Regions from separate parts of the Mesorhizobium sp. M1399 genome, predicted to be linked through region 3. Evidence: riboswitches for the same ligand, from Rfam matches in the RefSeq annotation. Region 3 holds a riboswitch; each other region holds the start of a gene.
What was found. A riboswitch is a leader RNA that binds a small molecule or an ion and turns the genes downstream of it on or off. The one in region 3 is predicted to bind cobalamin.

Region 1 (4,361 bases), on a different contig from region 3:
TGGCTGGAGCGGTCTCGACGCCAATCACATCCCCTTCGAACTCGACACGTCACAGGGAGAAAACGGTACCCTTTACTCCTGCGCGATTAATACACGTGCCGAAGGAAAGTGCACATTCTCGCTCGAGTGACTTATTTCAAAGGATGTGATCGCGTTTTGGCACATTCACGGCCGACATGCGGCAGCCGGTCACTCACCACATGGTGAGCAACCAGGAAACCCTCCGGCCTACACTTTCTACCGGAGCGCACGTGCTGCATCGACCATGTTCATGAGGGCAGGGCGGACCTCCTCCCATTTGCGTGTTTTGAGGCCACAGTCCGGGTTTACCCACAGCTGGGAATCCGACAGTCGCTCGCGGGCAAGCATGACGAGATCCGAAATCTCGCCGACTTCCGGGACGCGTGGTGAGTGAATGTCGTAGACTCCGGGACCGATTTCGTTCGGATATTTGGAGCTCGTGAAGGCGTCCAGCAGTTCCATCTTCGAGCGCGACGTCTCAATCGAAATGACATCCGCATCCATTTCAGCGATCGCGTCGATGATCTCGTTGAACTCCGAGTAGCACATGTGGGTATGGATTTGAGTCGCGTCCTTTACACCCGTTGAAGCGATCCGGAAGCATTCGACAGCCCAGTCGAAATAGTCTTTCCAGTCAGACTGGCGCAGTGGCAATCCTTCGCGAAACGCGGCCTCATCGATCTGGATCATCCTTGCGCCGGACCATTCGAGATCCGTCACCTCGTCGCGGATGGCGAGCGCGATCTGGCGGCATGCTTCGGAGCGGGGTACGTCGTCGCGAACAAAAGACCAGTTGAGAATGGTCACCGGGCCTGTGAGCATTCCCTTCACAGGGTTTTCCGTAAGCGACTGGGCGAATTGCCACCAGCGCAGCGTCATCGGCTTGGGCCTCGATACGTCGCCGAAGATGATGGGGGGGCGCACGTAACGCGACCCATAGCTCTGCACCCAGGCATGCTGGGTGAAGGCGAAGCCGGACAGCTGCTCGCCGAAATACTGTACCATGTCGTTTCGTTCGAACTCACCGTGCACCAGCACGTCCAGCCCGATCTCTTCCTGCCAGCGAATTGCAGCCTCGATCTCCTTCTTCAGGAAGGTCTCGTAGTCGACATAGCTCAGCTGGCCGTTCGCATGAGCGGCCCGCGCCCTGCGTACCTGCGGCGTCTGCGGGAAGGACCCGATGGTCGTCGTCGGGAACGGCGGCAGCCCGAGCGTGCCGGCCTGGACTCTGGAGCGCTCGGCAAAAGCGCTCTCTCGTCGCTTCATGCTGTCGTCAATGCTGGCGATCCGCCCCTCAACCAGCGGGTCATGGATCTTCGTGGATGTCACGCGAGTGGCGGCAGCCTCGGCAGACGCTTTCAACGCGCCTGCCACCGCATCCCTGCCTTGGGACAGGGCCCGGGCAAGCAACACCAACTCGTCGGTCTTCTGGGCCGCGAAGGCGAGCCACGACCTGATGTCCGCGTCGAGTTCCGTCTCCATGCGGAGGTCGATCGGCACATGCAGCATCGAGCAAGAAGGCGCGATCTCGACGCGGTCCAAGGGCCAGCCGGCGACGATCGGTTTGATGCGGTCGAGAATGGCGGGCAGGTTCGCACGCCAGACGTTGCGGCCATCGATCAAGCCAAGCGAGAGCACCAGATCCTTCGGTGCGAGCCGACCCACCGTTTCCAGCTGCTCGGGAGCGCGCACGAGATCAATATGCAGCCCGGCCAGGGGCAGAGAAACCGCGGTTTCGAGATTGTCTCCCAGCGGCCCGAAATAGGTAGCCAGCATGATCTTCAGCTCGGGCGCGGCTTTCGACAGCTGGCCATAGGCGAATTCGAACGCAGCTCGTTCGTTCGGGTTCAGATCGAGGACAAGCGCTGGCTCATCGATCTGCACCCAGTCGGCTCCAGACAGCTTCAGCCTCTGCAGGAGTTGCTCGTAGACGGGCAGCAGCCGCGGCAGGAGCGCGATGGGATCGAATCCTTCGGCAGGCGATTTCGCCAGCTTGAGGAAGGTGATCGGTCCAAGGATGACTGGGCGTGTGTGAACGCCGAGAGCTTTAGCCTCGATGAAGTAATCGACCGGTTTCGTCGACGAGAGGGCGAACGTCTGATCATCGTTGAGTTCCGGCACAATGTAGTGATAGTTGGTGTCAAACCACTTGGTCATTTCCATCGCGGTTACATCAGACCGATGAGCCGCCTGCTGGTGACCAGCGTGTCGACAATCCTCCGTCTGACCCTGGTTGCCCCGCGCCATTGCGAAGTAGATGTCAAGTGGAACCTCGCCGCTATTCCAGCCGTAACGGGATGGAACGGCGCCGACCATGGCTGCGGTGTCGAGCACATGGTCGTAGAGCGAGAAGTCGTTCGACGGGATTTTCGACACGCCGCGATCGTGCTGCTCCTCCCAGCTAGCGGCACGGAGCGCCTTCGCGGTCGTGAGAAGGTCGGCAGCGGACGATTTTCCGGACCAGTAGCTTTCAAGCGCGAATTTCAGTTCTCGCCGACGACCGAAGCGGGGCACGCCGAGCGTTGCTACAGGAATTTGCTGAGAGACAGTCATGCCAGACCCCGATGGTTGGGGCGTCGGTCACAAGGAAGGCGCTAGCAGGCCGGCACGAACGCCAGGCTGCAGCGGCCACCGAGACACCCCGCCCGTGGACGTAATTCGCCGTGGCAGGTCTCCTGGCTCGCGGGGTCATAGCCTCTACCCGTCTTCCCAAGGCTATTCGCCTCAGTGACATGAGTGGGGTTGGCTCGCCGCTAACAGTTGCGGGGGCAGCGCCGGCATCGCACCGGCTTCCCTCTTAGCTCCGCTGCGGCAGCGCCGTACGGAGAACCACGACGCGGGAGACAATTACAGCAGTTCGCTTCTTTGTCAACGCCGCATAAAGAAATGTTTATGTCGTTATGTTAAATTTCCGTTGGCATGTTCCAAAGGTCGCCTCGAAAGCGAAAACTGTGGAAGCCTTGAGCGGCCGGTAAATCAAAGCAATGACGCACGGCGCCCTTGTCCAGGAGGATAGGGGTTCGTCGGCTGCCGGCAGCAAACATACCGGCAAGCGCGGTGGTGCTGCTTAGCGCATCATGCGAACCACCTCGGCGTCGAACTTCGGCTCCGAGGTTCCGACCGCTTCGTTGGTGATCTGCTCGCGACCATATTCGGCTCAATGGCGAGGCTGTTGCCCATGTGGAAGCTGTTGGCCGTGATGCCCTCGGTGATACGACACAACGATTTCGAGGGGAGCACCCGAGGCCAGGCGCAGCGGCGTGTTGCGAAGTGATCGAGGCCAATGTCTCGAACTGCTTGTTCGCGGCCCACCGGCTCAAGGTAACCCGCCTTAAACCACCGGGCCAGCTCAAGTCCTGTCCAAATGAGGCCTGAGCGGCAAATCGTCGTGCACGCGCACGGTTTGTGATGCGTCTTGGGCGGGCAATCGCCACGGTGCAGCGCGCAGAAGCGGTCCCCAATTGGGAAGCCGAGGGCGTGAGGGCAAGCCAGCGCCACAGGCGGAAGGGGACTTGGACCTGTTTGCCCTGCTGGACCACAAGTTCGCGACACAGGGCCTCAAGGTGAAGACCAAGAGTGATTATGCGCGGGACCTCGCCAAATTCATCAAAAGCAGCGGGCAGTCAAAGTTCGGCGCCGATTGACATGGAGATAGCCATCGCGGCGGACCGCCCAGGCGGACCGCAAGCCGGAATACAACCGGGTGCAGGCGGCCAAGCTCGTCCACAAGATGGCGTCGGGCACACACCGGCGATGGGAGAGCGGACCGTGGAGTGCAGGAACTTCACGCCTATCCACGCTCCCGTGGACGTGTCCTGCGGCACATCGGCAGCGATATTGAGGAGGCAGTTGAGCTTCTGGTCGAGCACTCTTACCTGCCACTACCTACGCTTAACGTCATCTCGTACTGAAAACGCACCACGCAAGGTCGAGGTGTAACATGCGCCCTTCGTGGATGGTTCTAAGCTTCCTCGGGCGCGGTCAATCTGTGATAACGGTCGCTTGGAACCTCCATCACCGCGACGCGATCAAGGTTGGCGTATCGCGCTCGGTAGTAACCTTCTTCCTCCACTTCGGCGAAACTACACTGGGGAACGTCAAAGGTCGCAGCTTCCAATCCGAAGAAAGTCGTAGCGGTTTCTTCATCCAAGAAGTTCCACTCATCTTCTCCGTCGTCATATGTGACGCGAACATAGGAGGCCATGCGCACGGCTTCCTGATCACCCATCTCTGCGATGATGGCATCGCATTCTTTCTTCAGCTTTCCTGAAACCTCACCCTTATCCCAGTCATCCAAAGCCCGATAGATTTCTGGATGATAATACTCTGGCATCTCCTCT
Region 2 (4,361 bases), on a different contig from region 3:
CGTTCGCGCGCGCCACCGTCTCCAGCGTCATCCCGATCCAGGCCTATGAGATCCTGCACAACGAGCAGATCGTCTCGATCCTCTACACGGTCGTGGCAATGCTCGGCCTCTCGGCGACGCTGTTCATGCCGATGTTGATCCGGCGCTTTGCCCGGCGCTGGGTCTATACCGCCGGTGCCTGCCTGCTGGCCGTCGGCTCGCTGTTCTTCGTCACTCATACGCTTGCTGGCCAAACGGTCGGCATGCTCTGCCGCGTCATCGGCGCCAGCGCGCTGGCGATCACGCTCAACCTCTACATCATGGACCACATCCGCAAGACCGATTTCATGCAGGCCGAGTCGCTGCGCATGGCGTGGTCGATGCTTGCCTGGACCGCCGGGCCGACGCTCGGCATTTTCCTCTACACGCGTTTCGGCATCTATGCCGCGCATAGCGCGGTGGCCGTCTTCGCCATGGCCCTGCTGGCGCTGTTCTGGACCTACCGGCTTGGCGACAACCCGTCGATCCGCCCGGGCAAGACGCGGCCGGTCAATCCGCTGGCCAATATCGGCCGCTTCGTCGCGCAGCCAAGGCTGAGGCTGGCCTGGCTGATCGCCTTCGGCCGTTCCTGCTTCTGGACGACGTTCTTTGTCTATGGGCCGCTGTTCATGGTGATCACCGGCGAGGGCGAGCTCGCCGGTGGCCTCTTGGTTTCGGCCGGCAATGCGCTTTTGTTCATGGCCATCTTCTGGGGCAGGGCGGGAAAGCGTTTCGGCGGCCGGCGCACCATGACGTTTGCCTATTTCGCCATGTCGGCGACGCTGCTGGCGGCCGGCGCCGTCGGCGAGGCCGCGCCGCTCGTCACCGGCGCGTTGCTGCTTTGCGGTGCCTTCTTCACCATCGCGCTCGATGCGCTGGGCTCGACCGCGTTCATGCGCTCGGTGCGCTCGTATGAGCGGGCGCAGATGGCGGCGGTCTACCGCACCTATCTCGACTTTTCCGAGCTGACGCCGCCGCTGGTCTATTCAGTGGTGCTGGCGTTCTTCGGCCTGGGCGCGGTTTTCGCGACGCTCGGCCTGCTGGCGGCGGTCTGCGGCTTCGTCACTTGGCGCTATCTGCCCAAATCGCTTTGATGTTCAAGCGCCGCATGCCGCTCGCGCACCCAGTTGTGGAAGCGGTGCAAATCATATTCCTCGGGCATCAGCACGCCGGCCTTATGGCGCATCGAGCGCAGGCCCTTCTGGTTGACCTCGCAGATATCAGCGTCTTCCTCCAGCACCTGGGTACCGAAGGCGACGATGTTGTCGATATCCGCAGCCGGATCGACGAGCGCTTCGGGCGAAAAAAGCCATTCGGCGGTGAGTTCGGTCTGCTCCGGCCCAAGCGGCACCAGCCGCACGGTCCTGACATAGTCGACATGGCCGACGACGAACATCGACGGCAAGTTGGTGGCATAGGTCTGCCCGGCAGCACGCTCGGCCGGCGTCAGGCTCGAAAAGACCGAGCCGTGGACGCGCCCGTCGCGCGACCAGGTTTCGGCCCCGGCCCGCAAGCCGCCGGCAAATTCCGGCGCGTCATTGTCGGCGTGGCGCGCCCATTCGGGGTCGTCGTGCCGGCCCATCAGGCCGCGGCCATAGATCGGCACCAGCCGCGACAGGTCCTTGTGGACGCCAGGGCAGTGCAGGCACTCGTTGAAGTTCTCCCAAAATATCTTCCAGTTGCAGTTCATAACCTTGCGCAGCACATGGCCGCTCAGCAGCGTTTCCAGCGGCCAGTTGGCGAGGTTGCCGGATGCCGGATCGAAGGATGTTTCAGCCGAACCGGCAGCGTCTTGCGCGAGGTTGACGAAAACGAAACCGCGCCACACCGAAAGCGCGACGCGGTAGAGCGGATGATCGGCCTTGTCGAAACCGTCCGGCAGCGATTTCGACGGCACGCGCACCAGATCGCCGCGCAGCGAATAGGACCAGGCGTGGTAGGGGCAGGTGATGAGCCGCGCCTTCAGCCGTCCTTCGCTCTGCTGGCAAAGCTGCGAGCCGCGATGCCGGCAGGTGTTGTGAAAGGCGCGCAATTCGCCGGTCTCGTCGCGCAGCACGACGACCTCCTGCGTGCCTATGCGAAACGTCCTGAAAGCCAGCGGATGGGCAAGGTCGGCCTCGCGGCAGACCAGCAGCCAATTGCGATACCAGATGGCCTCGAGATCGCGCTGATAGCCTGCGATGTCCCAATAGGCCGATGACGGCAGCGTCGGCTCGGCCCGCGTCAGGCCGTTATAGGGACCGCGCTCATTCGGGCTGGGTTGCATGCCGGCTTCCTCCCCATCCGCCAGCCGACACCCGGCTGTGAGAATTGTCAATTGCGGCGCCGGCCGGCGAGCTTGGCGAGGCGGCGCATTCGCCACACGATCCGGCGGAATTTGGTTTGCCGGGCGCGGCGATTCTGCCTATAGTCGCTGATGTCGTCGGTTCCGTTTGGAACCAAGAGGGAATGCGGTGCGGGCGAAATTCTTGCCCAATGCCGTGGCTGCCCCCGCAACTGTGTGCGGTAGTCCTCTCCATATGCCACTGAAGATTTTCTTCGGGAAGGTGGGGAAGGGCGCTGATCCGCGAGCCAGGAGACCTGCCGGCGACAGGAAACTGACTTCTATGCCCTCGGGTGGAGGGCGAAAGGACAAGACATGAATACCGCTTCCGTCTCGCTCGGCGCTTCCGTCTCCTCGCAGTCGCGTTTCATGCAGCTGGCGCTTGCTGCATTCCTCGGCATTTTCGTCATGGGCTTTGTCGGCTTCTCGCACATCGATGCGGTCCACAATGCCGCCCACGACTATCGCCACTCGATGGGCTTTCCCTGCCACTGACAAGGGGCTGACATCATGACACTGTTTCGCAACGTCGTGTTCATCGCGGCGATCGCAGGGCTCGTGGCCGGCGTCGTTCTCGCCTGCATGCAGGCCTATGCCACGGTGCCGCTGATCCTGAAGGCGGAAGTCTACGAACAGGCCGGCGGCGGCCATGACCATGCCGCGGCACCTGCGGCACCGGTCGAAAACGCCGGGGGCACGATGGCTATAAGCAGCGCCGCGCCGGCACCGGCTGAAGCAATGGCTCCGGCGGAGGACGAAGGCTGGGCGCCGGCCGACGGTTTCGAACGTTTTGCCTTCAGCGTCGTTGCCAATATCGTCACCGGCATCGGCTTCGCGTTGGTCCTGGTTGCGGTTTCGGAGTTCGCCGGCGGCATCGGCAATTGGCGCCAGGGCCTGTTCTGGGGGCTTGCCGGCTTTGCCGTGTTCACGCTGGCGCCGGGCCTCGGCCTGCCGCCGGAATTGCCGGCAATGCCGGCGGCCGACCTTGTCCAACGCCAGATCTGGTGGTGGGCAACGGTGGTGGCGACCGCCGCCGGTCTCGGCCTGCTCGCCTTCCGCAGATCGCTGCCGCTGGCGGTCCTTGCCGTGGCGTTGATGGTGGCGCCGCATATTGTCGGCGCGCCGCAGCCCGACAGCTTCGAGACGACAATCCCGGAAGGCCTGCATCATCAGTTCGTGGTGGCGGTGACGCTGACCAATCTGGTGTTCTGGCTGGTGCTCGGCGCGGTCGTCGGCGTGGTGCGCGGCCGCTTCACCGGCACGGCGACCAGCCTGCGCGACAGCTTTGCCTGACCGCGCTGCCGGGGCGCTGACCCTGATCATCGGCGGTGCGCGCTCCGGCAAGAGCGTGCATGCCGAGAGGCTGGTGAGTGCCTGTCCGGCGCCATGGAGCTATATCGCGACGGCGCAAGCCTATGACGAGGAGATGCGCGAACGGATCGCGCTGCACCGCTCGCGCCGCAGCGCCGGCTGGACGACCATCGAGGCGCCGCTCGACCTTGCCGGCGCGATCGAGGCACTGCCTGACGGCCAGCCGGTGCTGATCGATTGCCTGACGCTGTGGCTGACCAACCATATGCTGGCCGAACATGATGTCGAGGCCGAATGCCGAAGGCTGGCAGATGTGCTGTCGCGGCCGCGTGGACGCTGGTTCGTGGTGTCCAACGAGGTCGGCCAGGGCATCGTGCCGGAGAATGCGCTGGTAAGACGGTTTCGCGACGCGGCCGGCCGGTTGAACCAGGACGTTGCCGCCGTCGCTGACACCGTGCTTTTGATGGTGGCGGGGCTGCCGCTCAGGGTGAAATGACATGGCTGATACTATCGACCCCAAGGACGAGGAGCGCCACCGCGCCAAGATGGCCAAGCGCAAGGCGGTGCAGGACGCCGAGGTTGCAGCCAAGACGGTCGAGAAAGGGCTGTTGATCGTCAACACCGGTCCGGGCAAGGGCAAGACCACGGCCGCCTTCGGGCTGGCGCTCAGAATGCTCGGCTACGGCAAGCGCGTCGGCGTCGTCCAGTT
Region 3 (4,361 bases):
GCCGGCTGCTGAAGAAATTCGAGGAACGTCATCTGGTCGAGCGCGCCACGATCGAGGCGGATGCAAGGCGTTCGTCGATCGCCCTGACCAAGGCCGGGCGGCAGGCTTTCGCGCCGCTGAACCAGGGCTCGCACGACCAGGTCGCGGCATTGCTCGACCGGCTTTCGGTTCCCGAACAGGACAGGCTGGTCAAGGCCATGCAGACGGTGCAGCGTCTGCTGGGCGCGACCGCCGAACCCAACATTCCCTACACGCTGCGGCCTCTGCAGGTCGGCGACATCGGCTGGATCATCCATCGCCAGGGCCTGCTCTACGCGCAGGAATATGGCTGGGACGAAACCTATGAGGCGCTGGTCGCTGAAATCCTCGGCACATTCGTCAAATCCTTCGATCCGAAATGGGAACGCAGCTGGATCGCCGAGCGGGAAGGCGAGGTCGTCGGCTCCGTCTTCGTCGTGCGCCAGTCGGACGCGGTGGCGAAATTGCGCCTGCTCTACGTCGAGCCCTCGGCGCGAGGTCTCGGCATCGGCAAGCGGCTGGTCGAGGAATGTATCGGCTTTTGCCGCGCCACGGGTTACAGGACACTGACGCTGTGGACCAACGACGTGCTCGCCGCCGCCCGCCACATCTATGAGTCTGTGGGCTTTAAATTGACCAACGAGGAGTGCCACCATTCCTTCGGCAGGGATCTGGTCGGCCAGAACTGGAACCTGGAACTGTAGCAGCGCTTCCGGCGCTTCGGCGTCGGCCTGCCGTGCCTCACCCTTTGATCGGTATCCAGATTTCCAGCCCGCCATTGCCGCTGCGCGGATCAAATTCGGGGCCGTAACGCTCGAATTCCGGCGCATCGGCGATCTCGTGCCCAGAGGCTGGCAGCCATTTGTTCCAGATCGTGTTGACCGTGCGGCGGATGGTCGAGATATGGTCACGATGGGCGAACACGCCGTATTTCTGCGCCGGCACGCGCACACGCCAAAACTCCCTCGGCAGGTCCGAAAAATCGGACACTTCGACGCCAGCGATGTAGTCGAAATTGCCGGCGTCGTCGCCGTTGACGCAGACGCCATAGGCGACGTCGCCGATCTCGCCTGGAATGTTGCCAATATAGGGGCCGAACCGCTGCCACTGCATCGGGATGCCGGCGCTGGTTTCGCAGCTGTAACGCTCGCCGAGACCGGCGATGAGAAACGGCCGGCTGGTCTCAAAACGCGGTGGTTCGAGAGTGGCGAGAAAGGACTGGTCCATCAGGATCGGCTCCACAAGATCGAGGTTGTCGAGCGAGCCTTGTGCGCGTACCAGTTCCGGCGTGGTGCCGAACTGGTCGCGGAAGGCGCGGGTGAAGGCCTCATGCGAGGCATAGCCGGCGTCGAGCGCGACCGAGAGGATGTCGGGTGCGCCGGCGCCAAGCTTGCGCGCCGCTTCGGTCAGTCGGCGAGAACGGACGTAGCTCATCACCGAACGGCCGGTAGCCGCGCCGAAAGCCCGCGTCACATGAAAGCGCGACACCCCGCTGCTCTTGGCGACATCGTCCAGCGAGACTGCTTCGGGCAGATGGCTTTCGACGAACCACAGCGCCTTCTCGGTCGGATTCATTTGGCACCTCGCATTGGCCCAGTCTCCGCATTGGCCCAGTCTTTACATGGCCCAGTCTTTACATTGGCCATGTCTTATATTGGCAAGATTATGGTGCCGCTTCCTGGCGGAGGCAGTTTGATCGAAATTGCGCACTGCGCAAATCGAGAGCGACGGTCGTCGGCAATTCGCAGGCGTCGCGCGAAAAGGCTTGACAGGAAGCGGGCAAACGTCCTTTTAAATGTAACGTTATTACATCACGAGATCTATATGGCTCCTTCTGACAAGACTTATTGCGCTGTGATTGGCGGAAAACTAGGGTGGCTGACTGATGGTCCCCGAGTCGAAAGGCAAGGGGTGAAAAGGGAACACGGTGAGATCTTCGGATCGAGGCCGTGGCTGCCCCCGCAACTGTAAGCGGTTAGCAAAATCCGAAGTGCCACTGGCCGGCAAGGCTGGGAAGGCAGGATGGCGCAAAGACCCGCGAGCCAGGAGACCTGCCATCAGCATGAGTTGACCGGACGGGGTGTGCCGGGAGGAGACGTGGACATCGGTCTTGTCGGCCGGTCCGTCCAGCTTCCTTCCGTCGCCATTGAGAAAGTGACGGTAAGTTGGACGCCTCCCAGCCTCTTCTTGAAGCGTGTGAACTGAGCGCGACGACGAATGGCCGGTGCCTGGTCAGCGCGGTGAGCCTTTCGATAGCGCCGGGCGACCGCCTCGCCATCATCGGCCCCAACGGCGCCGGCAAGACGACGCTGCTGCGCATGCTATGCGGTACGCTGCGGCCAAGCGCGGGAGATGTGAGATTTTCCGGACGCCGGCTGGAGAGGTTTTCGGACGCCGAGCGGGCACTGCACATGGCGGTCGTTGGCCAGACCGACCAGCCTGATCCGCGGCTTGCCGTGATCGACTACGTCGAGCTTGGGCGCGTCCCGCATGCCGGCTTGCGACGGAGGAGCGAGCAACGCGACATCGTCATTGAAGCACTTCGCAGAACCGGCCTGCTGCCGCTGCTCGGCCGCACGATCGGCTCGCTATCCGGTGGCGAGCGGCAACGCGCCCAGTTGGCGCGCGCCATCGCCCAGGAGCCCAAAATCCTGTTCCTCGATGAACCGACCAATCATCTCGATCCGCGCGCCCGCAGCGACCTTCTCGAACTCGTATCGCAGTTTGGCATGACCGTCGTGGCGGTGCTTCATGATCTGTCGCTTGTCACGCCATTTGCCACCAGGGTCGCGGTGATGAACGAGGCCCGCCTGCAGGCACTTGCCAGTCCGCGCGAGGCGCTGACCAAGAAGTTGATCCGCGAGATTTTCGGCGTTGACGTGCTTTGGCTGCGCCATCCCACCGAAGACCGCGAACTCACGGTCTTCGACGTTCCGAACCGCGCCTCTTCACATCCCGATTTGACCAAGGAGCAACATCCGTGAAACGCCTCGTACTGTCTTTTGCCTCCCTCCTACTTGCCCAGACCGCCTTCGCTTTCCCGGTAACCGTTGATAGCTGCGGCACGCCGCTGACGTTCGACGCCGCGCCGAAGCGCGCCGTCATCCAAGATCTGAACATGGCGGAGATGGCCTTCGCGCTGGGGCTGCAACCATCGATCGTCGGCCTGACCGGCATCACCGGATGGTATAAGGTCGGTCCGGAATTCAAGGCCGAGCAGGGCGCGATCCCGGAACTCGCGCCGAAATACCCGACCCTCGAAAACCTCGTCGCCGTCGAGCCCGATTTCTTCTTCGCCGGCTGGTATTACGGCATGAAGCCTGGCGGCGAGGTGACGCCCGATACGCTGGCCCCGCACGGTATCAAGACGCTGGTGCCGACGGAAAGTTGCGTCCATCTCGACCAGAACCGCCCCGCAGCCTCGATGGACCTGCTCTATGGTGATGTCGAAAAGCTGGGCAAGATTTTTGGCAAGGAGGCGGAGGCGGGAAAGCTTGTTTCGAACTGGAAGGCGCAGCTCGCCGATATCACGGCAAAGATCGGCGACCGCACGGGAACGCGTGTGTTTCTTTACGACTCCGGCGAAGACAAACCCTTCACATCAGGCAAGTTCGCGATCCCCAGCGCCATGATCGCCGCAGCCGGCGGCGACAACATCATGGCCGACATGCCGACGAGCTGGGGCAATACGGATTGGGAGACGGTGGCGGCCCGCAATCCGCAATTTCTTATCCTGCTCGACTACCAGGACGGCGGCTACAGAAAACTGCTCGATTTCCTGAAAGCTCATCCGGCGATGAAGGAGACTGAGGCGGTCAAAAATGAGCACTTCATTGCGCTGCGCTATGCCGAACTGACGCCTGGGCCTGCCAACATCGAGGCGATCGGCAAGATCGCCAGGGCGATGCACCCGGAAGCTTTCTGAGCTTGCGCCAGAGAGCGTTCGAATTGGCGATGACAGCAGGAGCAGCAGCGATTGCCGCTCTTGCTCTGCTGTCGATTGCCTATGGATCGACGGTCATCGCGTTGAGCGACGTGATTGCTGCGCTCGGACATGCCGCCGGGCTGGACGGAGACATCGTGTCCGGTCCGGCCGGCAAGATCCCGATTGCCAAGATCGTCCTCGATCTTAGGCTACCGCGCACGATTATGGCCATCTGTGTCGGCGCCGGGCTGGGCGTCATCGGCGCGCTGCTGCAGACGTAACGCGCAACGACCTCGCAGATCCGTTCTTGTTCGGCCTGTCGTCCGGAGCCGCGGCCGGCGCGGTTTCCGTCATCACCATTTTTGGCGACCATTTCGGTATCTGGACGTTGCCGGTCGCGGCCTTCACGGGCGGCGTA
Region 4 (4,361 bases), on a different contig from region 3:
AACCCTTGTCGGCGAGTTCGTTGTTGATCTCCAGGAAGAACGGATCATCCTCCCCCACCGGTCTGCCGGTGTTGGGGTCGATGAGGCCCTTGGGCTTCGGCGCGACGAGCGTGCCGGAACTGTCGTTCAATCCCATTCCAGCGCTCCTTTTTTCCATTCATAGGCAAAGCCGATGGTCAGCACCGCCAAAAACACCATCATCGACCAGAAACCGAGCATGCCGATCTGACTGAACGACACTGCCCAAGGAAACAGGAAGGCCACCTCCAGATCGAAGATGATGAACAGGATCGACACCAGGTAGAAGCGGATGTCGAACTTCATGCGGGCGTCGTCGAACGAGTTGAAGCCGCACTCATAGGCGGAAAGCTTTTCCGGATCGGGGTTGCGGTAAGCCACCAGGAACGGTGCGGCGAGCAGCGCCAGGCCGACGACCAGCGCCACGCCGATGAACAGGACGATGGGCAGGTACGAACCTAAAAGTGCGTTCATGCTGCAGTTTTCCGTTGGCGGCCAATCCACTCTGATTACAGCACCGGACCCACTTGCGGAAGCGTGACAGATTAACCACTGAACCGTTTTAAGGGGGCTCTATGCTGCAACGCGGCGAGGGTTAGCGCAGCGCTTTCGGCGAAGCAAGTCAAACCTTGTTCAAATCGCGGTGCTGGACGGCATATCCGGGAAAACTGGTCCGATCCGCTCCTGTTTGATTTCCTTCACTTTTCACTCCACTTTTCTCTCCTGACATAGATGCCGCCAAAACCTTGCTAGCATGGGGCGGAATCGCAGGTCATTTTCTCTGTCTAACATCGTCCGGATACCGCCTTCATGAAAGAAAAAATCTCGCTTGCCCTGGCCCGTCGCATTGCGCTTGCGGCACAGGGATTCAATGACCCGCGCCCCAGCGGCACGCCTGACCGCCGGCATCTGGCCCGGGTGCTTGCACGTACCGGCCTGCTGCAGATCGATTCCGTCAGCGCCGTGGTTCGCGCCCATTATATGCCGCTCTATTCGCGGCTTGGCCCCTACAAGCTGGCGCTGCTCGACGACGCCGCGGTGACACGCAAGCGCATGGTCTTCGAATATTGGGCGCATGAAGCCTCGTTCTTGCCCGTCGAGACCTATCCGCTGATGCGCTGGCGCATGCGGCGGGCCGAGCGCGGCGAGGAAATGTACAGCGGACTGGCAAAATGGGGCCGCGAGCACGCCGCCTACATTGAGGACATCTGTCGCGAGGTCGCTGAACGAGGCCCGATCGCGGCGTCGGCTTTCGAAGGCCAGAAGGGCTCGGGCGGCTGGTGGGGCTGGAGCCATGCCAAGCATGCCTTCGAATGGCTGTTCTGGGCGGGCCGCATCACCACGGCGCACCGGCGTGGTTTCGAGCGGTTCTACGATCTGCCGGAGCGCGTGCTGCCGCCAACGGTACTCGCTTTGCCAGTTCCGTCCCCCGCGGACGCCCACCGCGAACTGCTGCGCATCTCCGCCCGCGCCCATGGCGTCGCCACGGCGGGCGATCTGCGCGACTATTTCCGCCTCTCGCCCGCCGACATCAAGGGCCGCATCGAGGAACTGGTCGAGGCTGGCGACCTGTTGCCGGTGAGCGTCGAAGGCTGGAGCAAAACAGCCTATCTCCACAAGGACGCCCGTTTGCCGCGCAGGATCGAGGCGCGCGCCTTGCTTGCGCCGTTCGATCCCGTCGTCTTCGAGCGGTCGCGCACCGAGCGGTTGTTCGACTTCCACTACCGCATCGAGATCTACACGCCGGCCGAAAAGCGCCAGTATGGCTATTATGTGCTGCCGTTCCTGCTCGGCGACAGCATCGTCGGGCGCGTCGACCTCAGGGCCGACCGCCCGGCCGGCGTATTGCGCGTCCATGCCGCCTATTCGGAGCCCGGCGCCCCGCCGCAAACTGCCGCCGCCCTTTTCGAGGAATTGAAGCAGATGCAGGGTTGGCTCGGGCTCGAGCGCATCGAGGTGACGGCTGCCGGCGACCTCGGCCAGCCGCTCGCAGATATCGCCGCGTCATAGACGTGCGTTGACACGACTGCCTTCACAAGCCTAAATCCGTTCCAGACGGTCCCCTGCCCGCAACGGCAAGGGCCAAGAGGGAATGCGGTGCGAAATCTCGATTTCAAATCCGCGGCTGTCCCCGCAACTGTAAGCGACGAGCCAAGGCCGAAAACCACTGGGATATTCCCGGGAAGGCGGCACCCAGGCGATGACCCGCGAGCCAGGAGACCTGCCGTCTAGGACATAAGAATCCGATCGCCTGGCGGGTTTTCCGGGCAAGGAGCCTGATTTGGAACGCGACAGCAGTTTTCCGGCTGAGACAGCGGATTTATTGTCCGGCCATGGTGATTCCCCGGCCGGCGTTACCGTCATCGTCTGCTCGTCCTGCCGTGACGAGACCGGTTCGGACGCTTATCCCCGCGCCGGCGAACTGCTCGCCGAGCACACGCGCCGCGCCGCTTCCAGCGAAAACATTAAAATCCGCACCGTCGAATGCCTCGGCAATTGCAAGCGCCGGCTCAGCGCCGCGATGCTGCGCGACGGCTGCTGGAGCTATGTCTTCGGCGACCTGACCACGACCAGCGGCACCGATCTGGTGACGGGGGCAAAGCTGTTCGCTACTTCGACGGACGGCCTCATTCCGTGGCGCGGCCGTCCCGATTGCCTGAAGCGCGGCTTGGTTGCCCGCATCCCTCCCCTCGACCTTTTGAAGGACTTGATATGACTTCCCCAGATTCGGCCGCCAACGTTTCGCGCGTCCCCTGCACCGTCGTCACCGGCTTTCTCGGCGCCGGCAAGACGACGCTGATCCGCCATTTGCTCGAAAACGCCAAAGGCAAGCGCCTGGCCATCATCGTCAACGAGTTCGGCGATATCGGCATCGACGGCGAGATCCTGAAGGGCTGCGGCATCGACACTTGCCCCGAGGAAAACATCGTCGAGCTGGCCAATGGCTGCATCTGCTGCACTGTCGCCGACGACTTTGTCCCCGCGCTCGACCAGATCCTGTCGCTGACGCCGAAGGTCGACCACATCCTGATCGAGACGTCCGGGCTGGCCCTGCCCAAGCCGCTGGTCCAGGCCTTCCAGTGGCCGTCGGTGAAAAGCCGCGTCACGGTCGATGGCGTCATCGCCGTCGTCGACGGGCCGGCGCTGGCTGATGGCCGCGTTGCCAACGACATGGACGCCCTGCAGGCGCAGCGCGCGCAGGACGAGACGCTCGACCATGACGATCCTGTCGAGGAGGTGTTCGAAGACCAGCTCGCTTGTGCCGACCTGATCATCCTGTCGAAGAGCGACCTGCTGGACGCAGCCGGCGCGGCGCGCGCCAATGCCGTCATCGGCAAGCATGTTGCGCGGGCGGTGAAGATCGTGCCGACCTCGCAAGGCAAGGTCGATCCGTCGGTGCTGCTCGGCCTTGGTCTCGCCGTCGAGGACGACATCGAGAACCGCAAGACCCATCACGACGACGAGCTCGACCACGAACATGACGACTTTGACTCGTTCGTCATCGACATTGCGTCGGTGTCCGATCCGGACGAGCTGGCACAACGCGTCGCCACGGCGGCGGAGGAAGAAAACGTATTGCGCGTCAAGGGTTTCGTCGACGTCGGCGGCAAGCCGATGCGGCTCTTGCTGCAGGCCGTCGGTCCGCGCGTCAACCACTATTACGACCGCGCCTGGACCGCTGAAGACGATCGCCGCTCGCGCCTCGTCGTCATCGGCCTGAAAGGGCTGAACCGCCCGGCGATCGAGCGTATCCTCGCCGGCTGATCCCAGGTACGAGCCGCGATGCACATCCTCACCACCACATCCGCCTCGCTCGACGATCTCGCCGAGCCTGTCGATCTCAGGCAAACGCCTGCGGATGTCGTGGCGCTGTCCTTCACCGACAGCGACCTCGCCGGGCTGGCGGCGGCGTGGAAGGCAGATGCGGACCGCCTGCCGTCGATGCGGCTCGCCGCCTTGCGCGACCTGCGCCACCCGATGTCCGTCGACCTCTGGATCGACAGCGTCGCCCGCCACGCCAAGGTCGTCCTGGTCCGCATCCTCGGCGGTTACGACTGGTGGCGCTACGGCTGCGACCAGCTTGCCGTTGTCGCGCGAAATCGCGGTATTAAGCTGGCGCTCCTACCGGGCGAGAGCCACGACGAGGATTTGCGGCTGATCGAAGGCTCGACGCTGCCGCGCCAGGAACTTGATGGTCTGCTCGACTATTTCCGCGAAGGTGGCCCGGCGAATATGACGGCGCTGGTGCAGAGGTTGGCAAGTCTCGCCGGATCGGGTGCGGCGGTCGCTGAACCTGTCAGCGTGCCAAAGGCGGGATTTTACGAGCCGGGACGCGGCGTTAT

Region 1: linked by a shared signal. The riboswitch ahead of metE (5-methyltetrahydropteroyltriglutamate--homocysteine S-methyltransferase) and the one ahead of NKH05_RS23500 (ABC transporter ATP-binding protein) in region 3 are both predicted to bind cobalamin.
Region 2: linked by a shared signal. The riboswitch ahead of NKH05_RS15985 (CbtB domain-containing protein) and the one ahead of NKH05_RS23500 (ABC transporter ATP-binding protein) in region 3 are both predicted to bind cobalamin.
Region 4: linked by a shared signal. The riboswitch ahead of NKH05_RS15800 (DUF1636 family protein) and the one ahead of NKH05_RS23500 (ABC transporter ATP-binding protein) in region 3 are both predicted to bind cobalamin.

The regions. Positions count from the first base shown of each region.
Region 1 is NZ_JAMYKZ010000022.1:47,884-52,244, forward strand. Features, by position in the region: gene metE (5-methyltetrahydropteroyltriglutamate--homocysteine S-methyltransferase) at 238-2,574, opposite strand; cobalamin riboswitch at 2,670-2,870, opposite strand; gene NKH05_RS28455 (hypothetical protein) at 3,534-3,665, shown strand; gene NKH05_RS28460 (hypothetical protein) at 3,983-4,361, opposite strand, start outside.
Region 2 is NZ_JAMYKZ010000008.1:173,260-177,620, forward strand. Features, by position in the region: gene NKH05_RS15975 (MFS transporter) at 1-1,112, shown strand, start outside; gene NKH05_RS15980 (aromatic ring-hydroxylating oxygenase subunit alpha) at 1,091-2,284, opposite strand; cobalamin riboswitch at 2,425-2,620, shown strand; gene NKH05_RS15985 (CbtB domain-containing protein) at 2,657-2,836, shown strand; gene NKH05_RS15990 (CbtA family protein) at 2,852-3,634, shown strand; gene cobU (bifunctional adenosylcobinamide kinase/adenosylcobinamide-phosphate guanylyltransferase) at 3,627-4,148, shown strand; gene cobO (cob(I)yrinic acid a,c-diamide adenosyltransferase) at 4,150-4,361, shown strand, end outside.
Region 3 is NZ_JAMYKZ010000013.1:147,811-152,171, reverse strand. Features, by position in the region: gene NKH05_RS23510 (bifunctional helix-turn-helix transcriptional regulator/GNAT family N-acetyltransferase) at 1-722, shown strand, start outside; gene NKH05_RS23505 (GyrI-like domain-containing protein) at 760-1,593, opposite strand; cobalamin riboswitch at 1,888-2,091, shown strand; gene NKH05_RS23500 (ABC transporter ATP-binding protein) at 2,184-3,002, shown strand; gene NKH05_RS23495 (ABC transporter substrate-binding protein) at 2,999-3,943, shown strand; partial or broken gene NKH05_RS23490 (FecCD family ABC transporter permease) at 3,973-4,361, shown strand, end outside.
Region 4 is NZ_JAMYKZ010000008.1:138,035-142,395, reverse strand. Features, by position in the region: gene NKH05_RS15815 (NuoB/complex I 20 kDa subunit family protein) at 1-136, opposite strand, end outside; gene NKH05_RS15810 (NADH-quinone oxidoreductase subunit A) at 127-492, opposite strand; gene NKH05_RS15805 (winged helix-turn-helix domain-containing protein) at 829-2,028, shown strand; cobalamin riboswitch at 2,058-2,261, shown strand; gene NKH05_RS15800 (DUF1636 family protein) at 2,300-2,734, shown strand; gene cobW (cobalamin biosynthesis protein CobW) at 2,731-3,783, shown strand; gene NKH05_RS15790 (cobaltochelatase subunit CobN) at 3,802-4,361, shown strand, end outside.